Regions from separate parts of the Streptomyces sp. Tu 3180 genome, predicted to be linked through region 2. Evidence: riboswitches for the same ligand, from Rfam matches in the RefSeq annotation. Region 2 holds a riboswitch; the other holds the start of a gene.
What was found. Region 2 has a riboswitch for S-adenosylmethionine ahead of thrC (threonine synthase). Riboswitches for the same ligand answer to the same signal wherever they lie in the genome.

Region 1 (9,293 bases), 1.4 Mb from region 2:
TCTGGGGCCACACCCTGGTCCTGGGCGTCTTCGTCCCGCTGGTGCTGTTCGGCCTCTTCCTCGCGATCATCGCGCTTTACCCGTTCATCGAGTCCTGGATCACCGGGGACAAGCGCGAGCACCACATCCTGGACCGGCCGCGCAACGCCCCGACCCGTACGGCCTTCGGTGTCGCCTGGGTCACGGCGTACATGATCATGCTGATCGGTGGTGGCAACGACATCGTCGCCACGCACTTCAACCTCTCGATCAACGCGGTCACCTGGTTCGTCCGCATCGGCTTCTTCGTGGGCCCGGTCATCGCGTTCATCGTCACCAAGCGGATCTGCCTCGGCCTGCAGCGCCGGGACAAGGACAAGGTGCTGCACGGCCGCGAGTCGGGCATCATCAAGCGCCTGCCGCACGGTGAGTTCATCGAGGTGCACGAGCCGCTCAGCCAGGAGCAGATGTACACCCTCACGGCGCACGAGCAGTACAAGCCCGCCGAGATCGGCCCCGAGGTCGACGAGAACGGCGTCAGGCGCAAGGTGAAGGGCTCCGAGAAGCTGCGCGCCAAGCTGAGCGAGGCGTACTACGGCGAGGAGTCCCAGATTCCGAAGCCCACCGTCGAGGAGTACAAGGAGATCACGAGCGGCCACGGCCACCACTGATCGCAGCGCTCGCCACGCCACGGTCGAAGGGCCCCGTCCGGTGTTCGGACGGGGCCCTTCGCCGTGCCCGGGGGTGGATAGGGTGGTCCTGGAAGACCCTTCCCCCGACGATCAGGAGCGGCTGATGAGCGCTGTGACCCCCGCTGGAGGCGACACCGCGGCGGGCCGCTCCTGGCCCGCCCTGCTGAACGGACTGCTGGACGGCCGGGACCTGTCCGCCGACGACACCGCCTGGGCGATGGACCTCATCATGCGCGGCGAGGCGACCGACGCGCAGATCGCCGGCTTCGCGGTGTCCCTGCGGGCCAAGGGCGAGACGGTCGAGGAGATCACCGGCTGCGTGCGGGCGATGTACGACCACGCCAGGGTGATCGAGGTGCCCGGGGCGACGGTCGACATCGTCGGCACCGGCGGCGACGGCGCCAAGACGGTGAACATCTCCACGATGTCCTCGATCGTCGTCGCCGGCACCGGCGCGAAGGTCGTCAAGCACGGCAACCGGGCCGCCTCCTCCGCGTCCGGTGCCTCCGACGTCCTGGAGAAGCTGGGCGTCAACCTGGAGCTGACCCCGCTGCGGGTGGCCGAGGTCGCCGAGGAGGCCGGGATCACCTTCTGCTTCGCGGTGAAGTTCCACCCGGCGCTGCGCCACGTGGCCGCCGCCCGCGGACAGCTGGGCATCCGCACGGTGTTCAACTTCCTCGGCCCGCTGGCCAACCCGGCGCGGGTCAAGGCGCAGGCGGTGGGGGTCGCCGACCCCCGGATGGCGCCCATCATGGCCGGGGTCTTCGCCGAACGCGGCAACTCCACGCTGGTGTTCCGCGGCGACGACGGCCTGGACGAGCTGACCACCACCGCCACCTCCAGGGTGTGGGTGGTGCGCGACGGCAAGGTGGACGAGGAGACCTTCGACCCGCGCGACGTCGGCATCGAGCTGGTGCCCGTGGAGGCCCTGCGCGGCGCCGACGCCTCCTACAACGCGGAGGTCGCCCGCCGGCTGCTGGACGGCGAACCGGGCCCCGTACGGGACGCGGTGCTGCTGAACTCGGCGGCGGCGCTGGTCGCCCTGGAGCCGGGCTCCGGCCCCCTGACCGAGCGGATCCGCACCGGGATGGCGAAGGCGGCCGAGGCGATCGACTCGGGGGCCGCCAAGCGGGTCCTGGAGCGCTGGGTGGCCGTCAGCAACGCGTAGCCCCCGCCGGGGAGACGTCCCGCGATCCGGACACGGGTTGCGGGACGCCGGTCACCTCACGTAGTTTCCTGTCCAGGTCACGAGCGACAGCCATCAGGCCCCGGCCGGCTGTCCGGCAACCCTCCGTCCGTGGCGGGGTGCCCCGGGTGAGGACCAGGCCGTGAGCAGCAAGGCTCACGGCAAGCGCGGACCCCTCGCACACCAGGGGTCCTGGTCGTCGAGGAGCCTTCCGTGAGCAAGCGAATGCGTTAGGGCTGCCGAGCCCCGCCTCCGCCCACCCCTTCCTTTCTCCTTCGCGCTCGAGCGCCGTCCGCTCGCGCGGGGATTCCGCCTGCCCCACGGGAGTTCGCCATGTCCGTCTCCGCCGTCGCCGCCGACCGGTCCGTCCGTGCCCCGCTGCCCGTCCTGGGCCGGGACGTCACCGTCCCCCTCGTCACCGGTGGCGAGGTCACCTACGCCGCCCTCGACTACGCCGCCAGCGCCCCCGCCCTCCAGCGCGTGTGGGACGACGTGGCCGCCTACGCGCCGTACTACGGCAGCGTCCACCGGGGCGCCGGTTACCTCTCCCAGCTCTCCACCGACCTGTTCGAGAACGCCCGCCGCACCGTCGCCGGGTTCCTCGACTGCCGTGCCGGGGACCAGGTGGTGTTCACCCGCTCCACCACCGACTCCCTGAACCTGCTCGCCGCCGCGCTGCCCGCCGGCTGCGAGGTCTTCGTCTTCGAGACCGAGCACCACGCCTCCCTGCTGCCCTGGCGCGACGCCCGCGTCACGTACCTCGACGCCCCGGACAGCCCGCGCCGGGCCGTGGAGACCCTGGAGCGCGCCCTCGCCGACCGCGACCCTTCCCCAGGCTCTCGGCTCCGCTCGAGCAGGGGAGGCCCCGATGGCCCGGCCCTGGTGTGCGTCACCGGCGCCTCCAACGTCACCGGTGAGCTGTGGCCCGTACGGGAACTGGCCGCCGTCGCGCACGCGCACGGCGCCCGGATCGTCCTGGACGCCGCCCAGCTGGCCCCGCACCACGCCGTCTCGGTGACCGAACTGGACGTCGACTGGGTCGCCTTCTCCGGGCACAAGCTGTACGCCCCCTTCGGCTCCGGCGTCCTGGCCGGCCGCGCCGACTGGCTGCGGGAGGCCGAGCCGTACCTCGCGGGCGGCGGCGCCAGCCGCAGGGTCACCCGGCGCGCGGACGGGGGAGTGGACGTGGAGTGGCACGACGGCGCGGCCCGTCACGAGGCCGGCTCGCCCAACGTCATCGGCGCCCACTCCATCGCCTCCGCCTGCAAGGCGCTCACCGAGGCCGGCTTCGACGCGCTGGCCGCGCGTGAGGAGCACCTGATCCGCACGGTGCGCGAGGGGCTCGCGGACGTCCCCGAGGTGCGGTTCCTGTCCCTGTTCGGGGACGACGCCCCGCGCGTCGGCGTGCTCTCCTTCGTCGTCGAGGGCTGGAACAGCTCCCACTTCGCCGCGGCGCTGTCCGCCGAGTACGGCATCGGCGTACGCGACGGGCTGTTCTGCGCCCACCCGCTGGTGCGCAGGCTGCTCGGCGGTGACCCGGAGGCCCAGGGCGAGTGCGGCGCCCCCGAGGCGGCACCGGGGGAGAGGTCCCTCAACGCCATCCGCGTCAGCTTCGGCGCGGGCACGCCGGACGAGCACGTGGAGCGGTTCGTGCGGGCGGTCGGGGAGCTCGTGCGGGACGGGGCGAAGTGGAACTACCGCACGGTGGACGGGCGGTGCGTGCCCGACACCTCGGCGCGCACCGCGGCGGCCGGCTCCGCGTGAACCGGTAGCCGGGCGCCCAGGACGATCATCCGCAGGGCCCGTTCCGTGGCGTCGGTGAGGAGTTCGGCGCCGCGGACCAGGGCCTCGGCGAGGGCCATCGGGGCGGGCAGGATGCCGTGGCAGGCGTCCACGCCCGGCACGTCGTGCGCCCCCTCGCCGAGCGTCCCCGCCAGCGCGAGCACCGGGCGCCCGTACCGCTTGGCGCGGCGGGCCACCTCCGCCGGGACCTTGCCGCGCGGCGTCTGGTGGTCCAGGGCGCCCTCGGCGGTGACGACCAGGTCGGCGCGGGCCAGCCGGGCGTCCAGGTCGAGGTGGTCCAGCAGGACGTCGAAGCGGGGGAGGAGACGCGCGCCGAGGGCGGCGAGACCGGCGCCGAGCCCGCCGGAGGCGCCCGTGCCGGGGCCGTGGCGCAGATCGGTGCCGGTGACGGCGAGATCGCGGGTGAGGACGCGCGCCCAGTTCTCCAGTCCCGCCGACAACTCCTCGACCTGGGCCGGGGTCGCCCCCTTCTGCGGGCCGAACACCCGGGCCACGCCCCGCTCGCCGCACAGCACGTTGAAGGGGTTGCAGGCGACGAGGAGCTCCACGTCGTCCAGCCGGGGATCGAGGCCGGCCGGGTCGATGCGCGCCAGGCGCGTCAACTCACGTCCGCCCCGCGGCAGTTCGAAACCGTCCGCATCCAGCAGCCGGGCGCCGAGGGCCTGGAGCGCGCCCGCGCCGCCGTCGGAGGTGCCCGAGTCGCCGCAGCCGACCAGGACGCGCCGCACGCCCTGGTCGAGCGCCGCGCGGATCAGCTCGCCGACGCCGTACGTGGTCGTGGCGCCGGGGTCGCGCCGGGTGCGCGGGACCAGGGAGAGGCCCGCGACCGCCGCCATCTCCACCACCGCGGTCTCCCGGGAGCCGAGGAGCGCGAAGTGCGTGCCGACCGGTTCGCCGACCGGGCCCGTGGCGGCCAGGGCGACCAGCCGCCCGCCGGTCGCGGCGGCCAGCGCCGGGGCCGTGCCCTCGCCGCCGTCCACCAGCGGGATCCGGTCGATCTCCGCGTCCGGCAGGACCCGGCGGACGCCCGCCGCGATGGCGTCGGCGGCGGCCTCGGCGGACAGCGACTCCTTGAAGCCGCTGGGGGCTACGACGACACGGGTGAGCATGCGATCACTCCTGGTGGGACGGGAGGCCCGGCGGGCCGGGCCTCGGTGGTTCGGGGAGGGCTAGCGGGTCACGGGGACGCCGAGCAGCGGCCACACCGCGACGGCGAACAGCAGGACCAGGGCGGCGGTCAGCGGGGCCAGCACGGCGGACAGCCGCAGCAGGTCGCGCGGGGTGTAGGTGGGGGTGCCGGGGATCTCCGCGAAGAGCGTGACCGGTTTCGCGGAGGCCGGCAGCGTGTGGCAGAAGCCCGCGGCGGCGGTGGAGGCCAGCGCCGCCGCGACCGGGTTCACCCCGGCGCCCGCGGCCGCCGCGACCACCAGCGGGACCAGCACCGAGGAACGGGCGGAACGGGACTGCAGGACGAGGTGGGCGGCCGTGCCGACCGCGACGACGACCCCCAGGAACATCACCGGGGTGATGCCCGACGGCACCCCCCCGACCAGCCACTTCGCCGCACCCGACTCGGCGAGCGCCACGCCCATCGCCATGGTCGCCGCCATGAACAGCAGCAGCGACCAGGGCACCGTCCTCAGCGCGTCCTTCAGCCGTACGGTGCCCAGCGCCGGCGAGGCGGCGACGACCGCGCCGATCAGCGCCACCACGGCCGGCGGCACCCGGTGCAGCGGCTCGCTGCACCACAGGGCGACGACCGTGGCGAGCAGCAGGGCGCAGCGCTTCTCGGCCTGCGTCCAGGGGCCGGTGACCGGGCGGTCGCTGTGCCGCTGGATCTCCTCGGCGGTGATGTGCACCGGACCCCCGCGGTCGGCGCGCCGGGTGGTGGTCAACAGGACGGCCTCGGCGGCGAGGTGGGAGGAGGCCACCGCCAGCGGCAGCCCCAGCAGCAGCCACTGCGTGAAGCCGACCCGGTCCCCGGTGGCCTCCCACAGCACCGACACGGTGATCAGGTGCGCGCCCGCACCGATCAGGGTCGCCACCGCGGACAGCAGGATCACGGTCGGGAACAGCAGCGCCAGCATCACGACCAGCCGTTTCCGGTCCGCGAGCGCCTTGGCGAGGGCCAGGAACACCGGCAGCGCGAGCGCCGCACGGCCCGAGGTGGCGGGCACCGCGAACGCGGTGACGACCAGTGCGGCGGTCGTCAGGTGCGTCAACTGCCGCACCGTGCGCGCCCCGCCGACCAGGAAGGCGGCCGCCCGCCCGGCGAGCCCGGTCCGGGTCACCGCGGCCGCGAGGACGAACGCGCAGATCAGCAGCCACACCGTGGAGTCGCCCAGGGTGCCGAAGAGGGTGTCGCTGCTGATCACCCCGGTCACCGTCAGCGCGAGTCCGGCGCCCAGCGCGATGTAGGTGTCGTCGACCGGCGTGCCGATCCAGGCGCAGGTCGCCAGCGCGAACACGGCGAGGGTGAGGCGCGCGTCCCCGCTCAGGCCGGGGAAGTTGCCGGGCACCGCGAGCAGCGCGCACAGTGACAGGGCCACGCACAGGGCGGCGGTCAGTCGGGGATTCAGGCTCACGTCATCGAGCATTCACCCGGGCCGTGAGCCGTCGATGAGCCGAAGATGAAGGGAACTTCACCCGGCGGCGGGGGACCTCACGCGGGGAGCCGGTAGCCCATCCCGCGGACCGTCTCCACCCTCTCCGCGCCGAGCTTCTTGCGCAGCGCCCGTACGTAGACGTCCACGATGTTGGAGCCCGGGTCGAAGTCGTAGCCCCACACGTGGGACAGGATCTGCTCGCGGGAGAGCACCTGCCCGGGGTGCCTCAGGAACAGTTCCAGCAGCACGAACTCACGGGCCGTCAGGTCGACGGTGCGCTCCGCGGCCCGCGCCCTGCGGGTGCGCAGGTCCAGGGAGAGGTCGCCGGACCTCAGTACCGTCACCTCCGGCGCGCGGGCCGCCGTGCGCAGCCGCAGCCGTACCCGGGCGAGCAGTTCCTCGAAGCGGAACGGCTTGGTCATCCAGTCGTCGGCGCCGCCCTCCAGGCCGGCCACCGTGTCGCGCACCGAGTCCCGGGCGGTCAGCACGATCACCGGCGTCGTCACCCGGGACTCGCGCAGCTCGCGCAGGACCGTGAAGCCGTCCCGGCCGGGCAGCCCGATGTCCAGGACGACCAGGTCGAACCCCCCGGTCAGCGCGTACGCGTAGCCGCTCTCGCCGTCGGGGACGACGGTGGTGGTGAAGCCGTTGGCGCGCAGGCCCTTCTCCACGAAGGAGGCGATGCGCTCCTCGTCCTCGACGATCAGGATCCGGTTCACCTGGGTGCCTCCTCAAAGGTGAGTACGAAGGTGGCGCCGCCGCCCTCGGTGTCGTGCAGGCGGACCCGGCCGCCGTGGCCCTCCGCGATCGCCTTGACGATCGACAGGCCGAGCCCGGCGCCCGAACCGCGCGCGCCGCGCCGGGAGGTGCCGCGCCGGAAGCGTTCGAAGACCAGCTCCCGGTCCTGCGGCCGGACACCGGGGCCGGAGTCGGCGACGTACAGCTCGATGCGGGAGCCCTCGGCGCGGGAGCCGATGCGGATGGTCTGGCCGGTGGTGGTGTGCTGCACCGCGTTCTGCGCCAGCTGCACCATGGCCTGGGTGATGCGCTGCGGGTCCAGCTGCGCCTCCCGGTCCGCCGTCCCGGTGAGCCGCCAGTCGCGTTCGCCCAGGGTGCGGGCCTTGACGTAGACGTCGGCGGTGAGTTCGGCGAGCTGCACCGGCTCCGGGGTGACGAAGTCGGGGCGTTCGGCCTTGGCGAGCAGCAGCAGGTCCTCCACGATGCGGCTCATCCGGTCCAGTTCGTCGGTGACCAGGCGGACGGTCTCCTCGCGTTCGGCCGGGTCGTCGCCCATCAGCTCCAGATGGCCGCGCACGATGGTGATCGGGGTGCGCAGCTCGTGACCGGCGTCGTCGACGAACTGCCGCTGGGTGGCGAAGGCCCGCTCCAGCCGGTCGAGCATCGCGTTGAACGTCTCGGCGAGGGCCGCGATGTCGTCGCGGCCGCGCACCGGGATGCGGCGGGTGAGGTCCTGCTCGGTGAGCTGCGCGGCGGCGGTGCGCACCAGCCGCACGGGCTGCAGGATCCGCCCGGCGACCGCCCAGCCGATGCCGGTGGTCAGCAGCAGCGCGACCCCGGAGATGGCGAGCAGCACCCGGAACACCTCGTCCACCCGGGCCACTTCGCGCTCGGGGTGGAAGGCGACGACGAACGCCGCCGCCGGGTCGCCGCCGCCGTACCGGGCCACGGACACCTTGGCCCAGCGGATCTCCCCCTCGGGCCGGTGCAGCACGCCGGAGGGTTCGGGCGAGTCGAAGACGCGGCGCCTGGCGTCGGGGTCCCGGTGCAGCGGCAGCGCGACGGGCAGGTCGCGCGGCTGGATGATCTGCGCCGGGCCGCCGTTCCGGCGGGCCACCAGACCGATCAGCTCCTCGTCCGGGTCGGCGTACTGCCGCTCCAGGAAAACCCGCAGCAGCCGGTCCGGGTCGGTGAACGGCCGGCCCGTCTCCGGGTCGAAGCCCCGCCGCTCGAAGTTGGCGAACTCGCCGGCCTCCTGGGTGAGCAGCCCGTTGATCCGGTCGTCGACGTCCCGCAGCAGGAAGGAGCGGGTGGTCATGGCGACCGAGGCGAGCGCGACGGCCATGACGAACAGCAGCCACAGCAGGATGCGGACCCGGGCGGATATCCGCCGGCGGACACCGTCAGCCGTCGTCACCCGGTCCGTCGTCCCCGCCGGGTCCGTCGTCCGAGGAGTCCCGGCCGCGGTCGTCGTCATCGTCATCACCCGCTGGGCTGTCGGTCACCGGAGGCCGGGAGACGACCTCGTCGCTCGGCGTCGGTTCGGGCCGCGCGGACGGGGCCGTGGGCGTCGGGGTGGGGGAGCCGCTGTCCAGTTCCACCCGCGGCGGGACCTTGGGCGGTTCGGGACTGTCGGCGAGGGCGAAGCTCGTGGCGGCCACGCCCAGGGGGATCAGTACGACGGCGGCCAGGGCCGCCATCCGGCGAGTGAAGACCATGGCCCCGATGCTGCGGCGGGAACCGGAGGGCGCGGATGAGCCGGAGATGAAGAACTCCTCATGGACGCCGCGTCCGCCGCGCCCCGGCCGTCCCGCGCCCGTTCCTCAGCTGTCCAGGCCGATGGCGAACGCCGCCTCCAGGTCGTGCTGCGAGTACGTGCGGAACGCCACGTGCGTGTCGGTCCCCTCCACGCCGGGGATCTTGCTGATCCGGCCCGGGATGACCTCCGCCAGGTCCTCGTGCTGCCGGACCCGGACCATGGCGATCAGGTCGTAGGTGCCGGTGACGGAGAAGACCTCGCTGACGCTGTCCAGCGCGGCGATCTGTTCCGCGATCTCGGGGATCCGGTCCACGCTGGTCTTGATGAGGACGATCGCGGTGATCACGGCTGGTTCTCTCCCTCGGGGGCCGCTGCTGGGGCCTTCACCCTACTCGCGGTCCACCGGACGCGTTCGTGCCGCCGTGCCCCGTCCGGGACCGGGGGCCGCCCCCCGGCGGGACACGGCGGCCGCCCGCCCGAAACGCAGCCACGCGTAGCCGAGGCCCAGCCCGAACCCCACCAGGTGCGCC
Region 2 (9,293 bases):
GGGTCACCGCCGTAGGCGTCGGTACGGCGGTTGGTGCCGGCCCACAGGAACTGGTCGATGAGGTAGCCGTGGGCACCGTGCAGTTCGACGCCGTCGAAGCCGATCCGCTCGGCCGCGGCGGCGGCCTCCGCGAAGGCGCCGATCACGTCGTCGAGGTCCTGCCGGGTCATGGCCCTGCCGTCCTCGGTGCCGTCGAGCCGCAGCCCGGACGGCCCGACGGCCGGAGCGCCGGCGAACGGCGGCTCCCCCTGCTTGCGCACCATGCCGATGTGCCAGAGCTGGGGCACGATCGTGCCGCCGGCCGCGTGCACCGCCTCGGCGACCTTCGCCCAGCCCGCGAGCTGCTCCTCCCCGTGGAACCGCGGCACCCGGTCGCTCTGCCCGGCGGAGGGGTGCCCGACGTACGTGCCCTCGGTGACGATCAGCCCGACACCGGCGGCGGCACGGCGGGAGTAGTACGACACCACGTCCTCGCCCGGGACGCCGCCCGGCGAGAACATCCGGGTCATCGGCGCCATGGCGATGCGGTTCGGGACGGTCAGGCCGTTGATCACGGCCGGACGGGAGAGGATCCGGGCCGCGCGGGAGGCGGTGCCGGAGACCTCGGGGGCTTCGGAGGGGGTGACGGTCACGTGGGGCTCCTCGTCGAGATACCGAAAGGTATGTGCGCATGCATCCACCGCACGTCGACGACAACCGGGGAGCCGGGGGGCGGCATTCCCCCCGCCGGGACCGTCCGGACGTGACCCCGGCCACATGCGCCTTTCCCCGCGCCGGGAGTACGGTCCCCCGATGAGGACACGAACCCTGCGCTTCGGCCTGTACGCGGACGAGGAGGCACTGGCGTGGGTCGACACGATCGTCGACGGGGCCGTGGCGTCCCGCGGCGCCCGGATCGCCGGGCGGACCGTCGCCCGCACGTCCCCCGACGGCGGGACGACGACCGCCGAGCTCTACGACTTCCTGGCGGAGCAGTGGGCCTGGGAGCATCCGGGCCAGAGCGGCGGCACGCGCGAACCGGTCGAACTGCGCGTCCGCCTGGTGTGCTCCCTGCGGACCTGGCGGGCGGTGCGCAAGGCGGTGCTGCGGGGCCTGTGCCCGCAGGGCACGGCGCCGCACACCTGCCGCGTCCCCTGGTTCGCCGCCTGACCCCTTCCCCCGCACACGTCCCTCTCCCCCGCACACGCCCGAGGGCGGCACCCCCTGCCGGAACAGGGGGTGCCGCCCTCGGTACTGACGGACCGGGTCCGAACCTGAACGGTCAGGCTCAGAAGTCCATGTCACCGCCCGGCATGCCGCCGCCGGCCGGGGCCGCGGCCTTCTCCGGCTTGTCGGCGATGACGGCCTCGGTGGTGAGGAACAGCGCGGCGATCGACGCGGCGTTCTGCAGCGCGGAGCGCGTCACCTTGGCCGGGTCGATGATGCCTTCCTTGACCAGGTCGACGTACTCGCCGGTCGCGGCGTTCAGGCCGTGGCCCGGGGTCAGGTTGCGCACCTTCTCCACCACGACGCCGCCCTCGAGGCCGGCGTTCACGGCGATCTGCTTCAGCGGGGCCTCCAGGGCCAGCTTCACAGCGGCGGCACCGGTCGCCTCGTCGCCCTCGAGCTCCAGCTTCTCGAAGACCTGGGAGGCCTGCAGCAGGGCCACGCCACCACCGGCGACGATGCCCTCCTCGACGGCCGCCTTGGCGTTGCGGACGGCGTCCTCGATGCGGTGCTTGCGCTCCTTGAGCTCCACCTCGGTGGCGGCGCCGGCCTTGATGACCGCGACACCGCCGGCGAGCTTCGCCAGGCGCTCCTGCAGCTTCTCGCGGTCGTAGTCGGAGTCGCTGTTCTCGATCTCGGCGCGGATCTGGTTCACGCGGCCCGCGACCTGGTCGGCCGAGCCGGCACCGTCGACGATGGTGGTCTCGTCCTTGGTGATGACGACCTTGCGGGCCTTGCCCAGGAGGTCGAGCGTGGCGTTCTCCAGCTTGAGGCCGACCTCCTCGGAGATGACCTCGCCGCCCGTGAGGATGGCGATGTCGCCGAGCATGGCCTTGCGGCGGTCGCCGAAGCCCGGGGCCTTGACGGCGACGGACTTGAAGGTGCCGCGGATCTTGTTGACGACCAGGGTCGACAGGGCCTCGCCCTCGACGTCCTCGGCGATGATCAGCAGCGGCTTGCCCGACTGCATGACCTTCTCCAGGAGCGGGAGCAGGTCCTTGACGTTGGAGATCTTGGAGTTCGCGATCAGGATGTACGGGTCGTCGAGGACGGCCTCCATACGCTCCATGTCGGTGGCGAAGTACGCCGAGATGTAGCCCTTGTCGAAGCGCATACCCTCGGTGAGCTCCAGCTCCAGACCGAAGGTCTGGGACTCCTCGACGGTGATGACGCCTTCCTTGCCGACCTTGTCCATGGCCTCGGCGATGAGCTCGCCGATCTGGACGTCGGCGGCGGAGATGGAGGCCGTGGAGGCGATCTGCTCCTTGGTCTCGACGTCCTTCGCCTGCTCGAGCAGGGCACCGGAGACGGCCTCGACGGCCTTCTCGATACCGCGCTTCAGGGCCATCGGGTTGGCACCGGCGGCGACGTTGCGCAGGCCCTCCTTGACCAGGGCCTGGGCGAGAACGGTCGCGGTGGTCGTACCGTCACCGGCGACGTCGTCCGTCTTCTTGGCGACTTCCTTGACCAGCTCGGCGCCGATCTTCTCGTACGGGTCCTCGAGCTCGATCTCCTTGGCGATGGAGACACCGTCGTTGGTGATCGTGGGCGCGCCCCACTTCTTCTCGAGGACGACGTTGCGGCCCTTGGGGCCGAGCGTCACCTTCACGGCGTCCGCGAGCTGGTTCATGCCGCGCTCGAGGCCGCGCCGCGCCTCCTCGTCGAACGCGATGATCTTGGCCATGTGAAGTGGTCCCTCCAGGACTGGGGGTGATTCCTTCGGACCGCGCCCGCGCCCGCGACGGACGGCTCGTCGGCCTTGTGGTTCCTTGCCCCACCCGGCCCACGGGCCTCACCGACCCGGTCCTTCGTTGTCACTCTCACCTTCAGAGTGCTAACGCCAATGATTAGCACTCGACCCACCCGAGTGCAAGGTGCGCCCGCGAAGCGGGCTCGATGGGGGGTGGTGGTCGGGTGACGGGCGGGCGCAAGGTGCGCCCGCGAAGCGGGCTCGATGGGGGGTGGTGGTCGGGTGACGGGCGGGCGCAAGGTGCGCCCGCGAAGCGGGCTCGATGGGGGGTGGTGGTCGGGTGACGGGCGGGCGCAAGTGCCTACGGGGCTCGAGGGGCGCGCTCAGCCGCGCGCGAACACCCCCGCACGCGCCGCCCGCTCCCGGGCATGGCGAAGGGCCCGCACCCCGGGAGGCGCGGGCCCTTCGTCGGCAGAAGATCCTTGCGGCTGGTAGCGCGTTCAGGCGGTGACGCGAACCATGTCGGCCTGCGGGCCCTTCTGGCCCTGCGAGATCTCGAACTCGACCCGCTGGCCCTCTTCCAGGGTGCGGTAGCCGTCCATCTGGATCGCGCTGTAGTGGACGAAAACATCCGCACCACCGTCGACCGCGATGAAGCCGTACCCCTTCTCCGCGTTGAACCACTTGACGGTGCCCTGAGCCATGCCTAACTCCCCTATTACTGGCCCTTGCACAGATCCACACTTCGCGGATCCGGGTCAGACCTCACCCCCCAACGGTTGGGGGCGTGCGCCGGAACGCGTCGACCGCGGCTGAATGTATCTGCCCAACTGCCGTCTGCAACAGGTCAATCGGACGAGAAATCTGGACGCCACGGGCCCGGAATGTGGCGAGAATTCACCCGAATGCAGGGCAAGTCGGGCTACACAAAGGGCGCAAATGCCGCGACGGAGACCCACACTTTGGCTACATCCAGTCGGGTGCGCGGCAGGAATTCAAGGTTCCCGATCAGCGGATCGGGGGCGTGTTCCCCAACTCTACCGCGCTCAACCCCATGGAATTGCCCCCTCCGCTTCTCTCACGGAGGGGGCAGTGCGACGAACGCCGGGTAACCGGAATTACCGACGGTAATGATCAGCCGCCGGCGACCGCCGGGATGATGGAGACGCCCGCGCCGTCCGGGGTGGCCGTCTGGAGACCCTGCTCGAAGCGCACGTCGTCGTCGTTGACGTAGACGTTGACGAAGCGGCGCAGCCTGCCCTGGTCGTCCAGGACCCGGGCGGCGATCCCGGTGTGGTTCTTCTCCAGGTCCTCGATGACCTCGGCGAGGGTGGCGCCCTCGGCGTCCACCTCGGCCTTGCCGCCGGTGTAGGTGCGCAGGATGGTGGGGATGCGGACGGTCACGCTCATGCGAGGCCTGCCTCTCGGAACGACTCCAGGTTGGGGCGGATGGTCGCGGTGAGGCCGGTGCCGGCCACCGCGTCGAGGGTCTTCAGGCCGTCACCGGTGTTGAGCACGACGGTGGTCCCGGCCGGGTCGAGCACGCCGTCGTCGATGAGCTTCTTCGTCACGCCGACCGTCACACCGCCCGCCGTCTCGGCGAAGATGCCCTCGGTGCGGGCGAGCAGCCTGATGGCGTCCACGACCTGCTCGTCCGTCACGTCCTCCACCGCACCGCCCGTACGGCGCGCGATGTCCAGGACGTACGGGCCGTCGGCGGGGTTGCCGATGGCGAGCGACTTGGCGATGGTGTTCGGCTTCTGCGGCCGGACGACGTCGTGCCCCGCCTTGTACGCGGCCGACACCGGCGAGCAGCCCTCGGCCTGCGCACCGAAGATCTTGTACGGCTTCTCCTCGACCAGACCGAGCTTGATCAGCTCCTGCAGCCCCTTGTCGATCTTCGTGAGCTGCGAGCCGGACGCGATCGGGACGACGATCTGGTCCGGCAGCCGCCAGCCGAGCTGCTCGCAGATCTCGTACGCGAGGGTCTTCGAGCCCTCCGCGTAGTACGGCCGCAGGTTGACGTTGACGAAGCCCCAGCCCTCGCCGGCCGGGTCGCCGATCAGCTCGGAGCAGAAGCGGTTCACGTCGTCGTAGTTGCCCTCGATGCCGACGAGCTCGCCGCCGTAGACCGCGGCCATGACGACCTTGCCCTGCTCCAGGTCGTGCGGGATGAACACGCAGGAGCGCAGTCCGGCGCGCGCGGCGGCGGCGCCGACGGCGCCGGCCAGGTTGCCGGTGGAGGAGCAGGACAGGGTGGTGAAGCCGAAGGTGCGGGCGGCCTCCAGGGCCTGGGCGACCACGCGGTCCTTGAAGGAGTGCGTCGGGTTGCCGGAGTCGTCCTTGACGTACAGGCCGCCGGTGACGCCGAGTTCGCGGGCGAGGTTGTCGGCCTTGACGAGCTTGGTCCAGCCGGGGTTGAGGTTCGGCCGGGTCGCCACGTCCGCCGGGACGGGCAGCAGCGGCGCGTAGCGCCAGATGTTCGCGGGGCCCGCCTCGATCCGCTTGCGGAGCTCCTCGGTGTCGTAGTCCGAGAAGTCGTAGGCGATCTCCAGCGGGCCGAAACACTCCTCGCAGGCGAAGACCGGGCCGAGCGGCACGCGGTGACCGCACTCGCGACAGGAGAGCGCGGCGGCGGGGCCCAGGTCGACGGAGGGAGCGGCGGAATCGGTGGTGCTTGCAACGGTCTGCACAGCCATGTGAGGCGAGGCCCTTTCTCCTCATCTTCCTCACGACGCATCTCGCCGTGAGACGGATTTGGCACCTTCCCTAGCCGGGAGCCTCGCGGTGCGATCAACGGTGATCTACGAGAACCGGCTGGAGGGTTGCCGGGGCTTCATCGGGCCGTGTCCCTCTGCCCCTCTGGATGAGCGGTGTTCAGTTGTCCGCGCGGCGACCCCGGCATGCGATGGTCATCCGCGCTGTTCAAGACTGTAACCGAAGGCCAGGACAATGGAGATAGTCGTCCGAACCGCGAGATGGATCACAGAAGTGAGGAGCCGCAGACCGTGCTGGAAGAAGTCGAGCGCTGGCTGAGCGAACGCTCCTGGTCGGTGACCGACCGTCCGCTGCACCAGATCATGGCGGCCAAGCGCGCCACCGGGCGGACGGTCAGCGTGGTGCTGCCCGCGCTCAACGAGGAGGAGACGGTCGGCGCCATCGTCTCGGCGGTCCGGCGCGACCTGGTGCTCCGGGTGCCGCTGGTCGACGAGGTCGTGGTCGTCGACTCCGGCTCGACCGACCGCACGGCCGCGGCGGCCGCCGCGGCCGGGGCGACGGTGGTGCACCGGGACGCGATCCTGCCCCGCATCCCGGCCGTGCCCGGCAAGGGCGAGGTGCTGTGGCGCTCCCTGCTCGTCACCCGCGGCGACATCGTCTGCTTCGTCGACGCCGACCTCAGGGAGTTCTCCTCCGACTTCGTCTCCGGCATCGTCGGCCCGCTGCTCACCGACCCGGACGTCCACCTGGTCAAGGCCATGTACGACCGGCCGCTCACGGTGCCCGGCAAGGACGCCCCCGGCACGGTCGCCGCCGGCCAGGGCGGCCGGGTCACGGAGCTGATGGCCCGCCCGCTGCTCAACATGCACTGGCCGCGGCTGGCCGGCTTCGTCCAGCCGCTCGGCGGCGAGTACGCGGCCCGCCGCTCCCTGCTGGAACGGCTCCCCTTCCCCGTCGGCTACGGCGTGGAGCTCGGCATGCTGGTCGACGCCCTGCACCTGGTCGGCCTGGACGCCCTGGCCCAGGTCGACGTCGGCGTCCGCATCCACCGCCACCAGGACGGCCAGGCCCTCGGCCGCATGGCCGCCGCGATCTACCGCACCGCCCAGCTCCGGCTGGCCCGCGGCCACCTGATCCGCCCGGCCCTCACCCAGTTCGAGCGGACGGGCGACACCTTCGAGCCCCGTACGTACTCCGTCGACACGGAGGAGCGGCCGCCGATGGCGGAGATCGCGGAGTACCAGGCACGGGAGGTGGCCTGACCGGGCCCGCGGTGGACGGCCGATCCGTACGTTTGAGCGTTCGGGGGCGGGCTAGGTTGAGGTCTATGGCTTCCACGCAGGCTGCTCAGGGTGCTCAGGTGCTGGTCGCGTCGAATCGCGGACCCGTCTCGTACACGGTGGGGGAGGACGGTTCGCTGCGGGCCAGACGGGGCGGCGGCGGACTGGTGTCCGGACTGTCGGCGATCGGTCCGGAGGCGGGGGCGCTGTGGGTGTGCTCGGCGCTGTCCGACGGCGACCGCGAGGCCGTGCGGCGCGGGGTCGGCGAGGACGGCGTGCGGATGCTGGACATCCCGGCGGACGTGCACGCCGACGCGTACAACGGGATCGCCAACTCGGTGCTGTGGTTCGTGCACCACATGCTGTACCAGACCCCGCTGGAGCCGGTCTTCGACGCGGAGTTCCGGCGGCAGTGGGCGTCCTACGAGACGTACAACCGCGCCTTCGCCGAGGCGCTGGCCGAGGAGGCGGCGCCCGGGGCGGCGGTGCTGGTGCAGGACTACCACCTGACGCTGGTCCCCGGGATGCTCCGCGCGCTCCGCCCCGACCTGCGGATCGGCCACTTCTCGCACACGCCGTGGGCGCCGCCGGAGTACTTCCGGATGCTGCCCGACGACATCGCCGGCCAGGTGCTGCGCGGGATGCTGGGCGCCGACCGGCTGGGCTTCCTCACCCACCGCTGGGCGGACGCGTTCACCGCGTGCTGCGAGCGGTTCGCGGACGGCACCGGGGACACGCGGATCGGCGTGCACGGGCTGGGGGCCGACGCGGACTTCCTGCGCGCCCGGTCCCACGAGGCGGACGTCGAGGAGCGGATCGTCGCGCTGCGGGAGGAGATCGGCACGGCTCCCGACGGCGGCGCGCGCAGGACGATCGTCCGGGTCGACCGGACCGAGCTGTCGAAGAACATCGTGCGCGGCCTGCTGGCCTACCGGCAGCTGCTGGAGGACCACCCCGAGTGGCGCGAGCGCGTCGTGCACGTCGCCTTCGCCTACCCCTCGCGCCAGGACCTCGCGGTGTACCGCGCGTACACAGCCGAGGTCCGGCGGGTGGCGGAGGAGATCAACGAGCGGTACGGGACGCCGGGCTGGACCCCGGTCGTGCTGCACGTCAAGGACGACTTCGCCCGGTCGCTGGCGGCGTACCGACTGGCCGACGTGGCCCTGGTCAACCCGATCCGCGACGGCATGAACCTGGTCGCCAAGGAGGTGCCGGTCGTCTCCGACGCGGGCTGCGCGCTGGTGCTGTCGCGGGAGGCGGGCGCCCACGAGGAGCTGGGCGAGGACGCGATCACCGTCAACCCGTACGACGTCGTCGACACGGCGAGGGCGCTGCACGAGGCGCTGTCGACGGCGCCGGAGGAGCGGGCGGCGCGCTCCAAGCGGCTGGCCGCGGCGGCGACCGCGCTGCCGCCGGCGCGGTGGTTCCTGGACCAGCTGGACGCGCTGCGGGAGGGGACGCCCGGCTGACCGGGTGAGGCCGGCCGGTCCGGCCGGCCGGTACGACCGGTCGCGCAGGCGTGCGAGCGCCGGAGCGTGGATAGGTTGGCGACATGGGCAACCCTACGGATTCCACGGACCCGAACACGACGGACCCGGACGCGGTGAACCCGGGTACGACGGACCCGGACGCGACGGACCCCGGTGCCGCCGGCCGCCTGCCCGCGCCCGCCACGCGGGCCGGGCGGGAAGGACTGGAGGCGCTCCTGGCGCGTCCGGAACGGGCGCTGGTCGCCTTCGACTTCGACGGGACGCTCGCACCGATCGTGCCCGACCCGGAGCAGGCCCGCGCGCACCCCGGCGCGGTGCCCGGGCTCGCCGCGCTCGCCCCGAAGGTGGCGGCCGTCGCGGTCGTCACCGGGCGGCCCGCCGGAGTGGCCGTGCGGCACGGCGGTTTCGCGGGCGTGCCCGGCCTGGAGCACCTGGTCGTTCTCGGCCACTACGGGGCCGAGCGCTGGGACGCGGTGACCGGCACGGTCACCGCGCCCGCCCCGCACCCCGGGGTCGCCGCCGCCCGGGCGGAACTGCCGGGGCTGCTCGACCGGGTCGGCGCGTGGCGGGGCACCTGGATCGAGGAGAAGGGCCGGGCGGTGGCCGTCCACACCCGCCGGGCCGCCGACCCCCGGGCCGCCTTCGAGGCGCTGCGCGAGCCGCTGACCGGCCTCGCCACCCGGCACGGCCTGGTCGTCGAGCCCGGCCGCATGGTCCTGGAGCTGCGCCCGCCCGGCATGGACAAGGGCGTCGCCCTGGCGGAGTACGCCCGTGAGATCGGCGCCGAGTCGGTCCTGTACGCCGGTGACGACCTGGGCGACCTCCCCGCCTTCGCCGCCGTCGACAAGCTCCGCTCCGACGGCACGCCCGGCCTGCTGGTGTGCAGCGGCAGCGACGAGGTCACCGAGC

Region 1: it holds a riboswitch for S-adenosylmethionine, as region 2 does, so the genes downstream of both, GL259_RS12025 (aminotransferase class V-fold PLP-dependent enzyme) here and thrC (threonine synthase) in region 2, are expected to answer to the same signal.

What each region holds. Positions count from the first base shown of each region.
Region 1 is NZ_WOXS01000002.1:2,456,685-2,465,977, reverse strand. Features, by position in the region: gene GL259_RS12035 (cytochrome bc complex cytochrome b subunit) at 1-650, shown strand, start outside; gene trpD (anthranilate phosphoribosyltransferase) at 775-1,839, shown strand; SAM riboswitch class IV at 1,915-2,031, shown strand; gene GL259_RS12025 (aminotransferase class V-fold PLP-dependent enzyme) at 2,191-3,621, shown strand; gene GL259_RS12020 (glycerate kinase) at 3,552-4,769, opposite strand; gene GL259_RS12015 (SLC13 family permease) at 4,830-6,257, opposite strand; gene GL259_RS12010 (response regulator transcription factor) at 6,323-6,985, opposite strand; gene GL259_RS12005 (ATP-binding protein) at 6,982-8,421, opposite strand; gene GL259_RS12000 (small secreted hydrophilic protein) at 8,408-8,722, opposite strand; gene GL259_RS11995 (Lrp/AsnC ligand binding domain-containing protein) at 8,828-9,109, opposite strand; gene GL259_RS11990 (rhomboid family intramembrane serine protease) at 9,152-9,293, opposite strand, start outside.
Region 2 is NZ_WOXS01000002.1:3,856,366-3,865,658, forward strand. Features, by position in the region: gene GL259_RS18145 (NADH:flavin oxidoreductase) at 1-632, opposite strand, end outside; gene GL259_RS18150 (hypothetical protein) at 793-1,149, shown strand; gene groL (chaperonin GroEL) at 1,268-2,890, opposite strand; gene GL259_RS18160 (cold-shock protein) at 3,397-3,600, opposite strand; gene GL259_RS18165 (MoaD/ThiS family protein) at 4,031-4,306, opposite strand; gene thrC (threonine synthase) at 4,303-5,595, opposite strand; SAM riboswitch class I at 5,614-5,769, opposite strand; gene GL259_RS18175 (glucosyl-3-phosphoglycerate synthase) at 5,905-6,876, shown strand; gene GL259_RS18180 (trehalose-6-phosphate synthase) at 6,942-8,363, shown strand; gene otsB (trehalose-phosphatase) at 8,447-9,293, shown strand, end outside.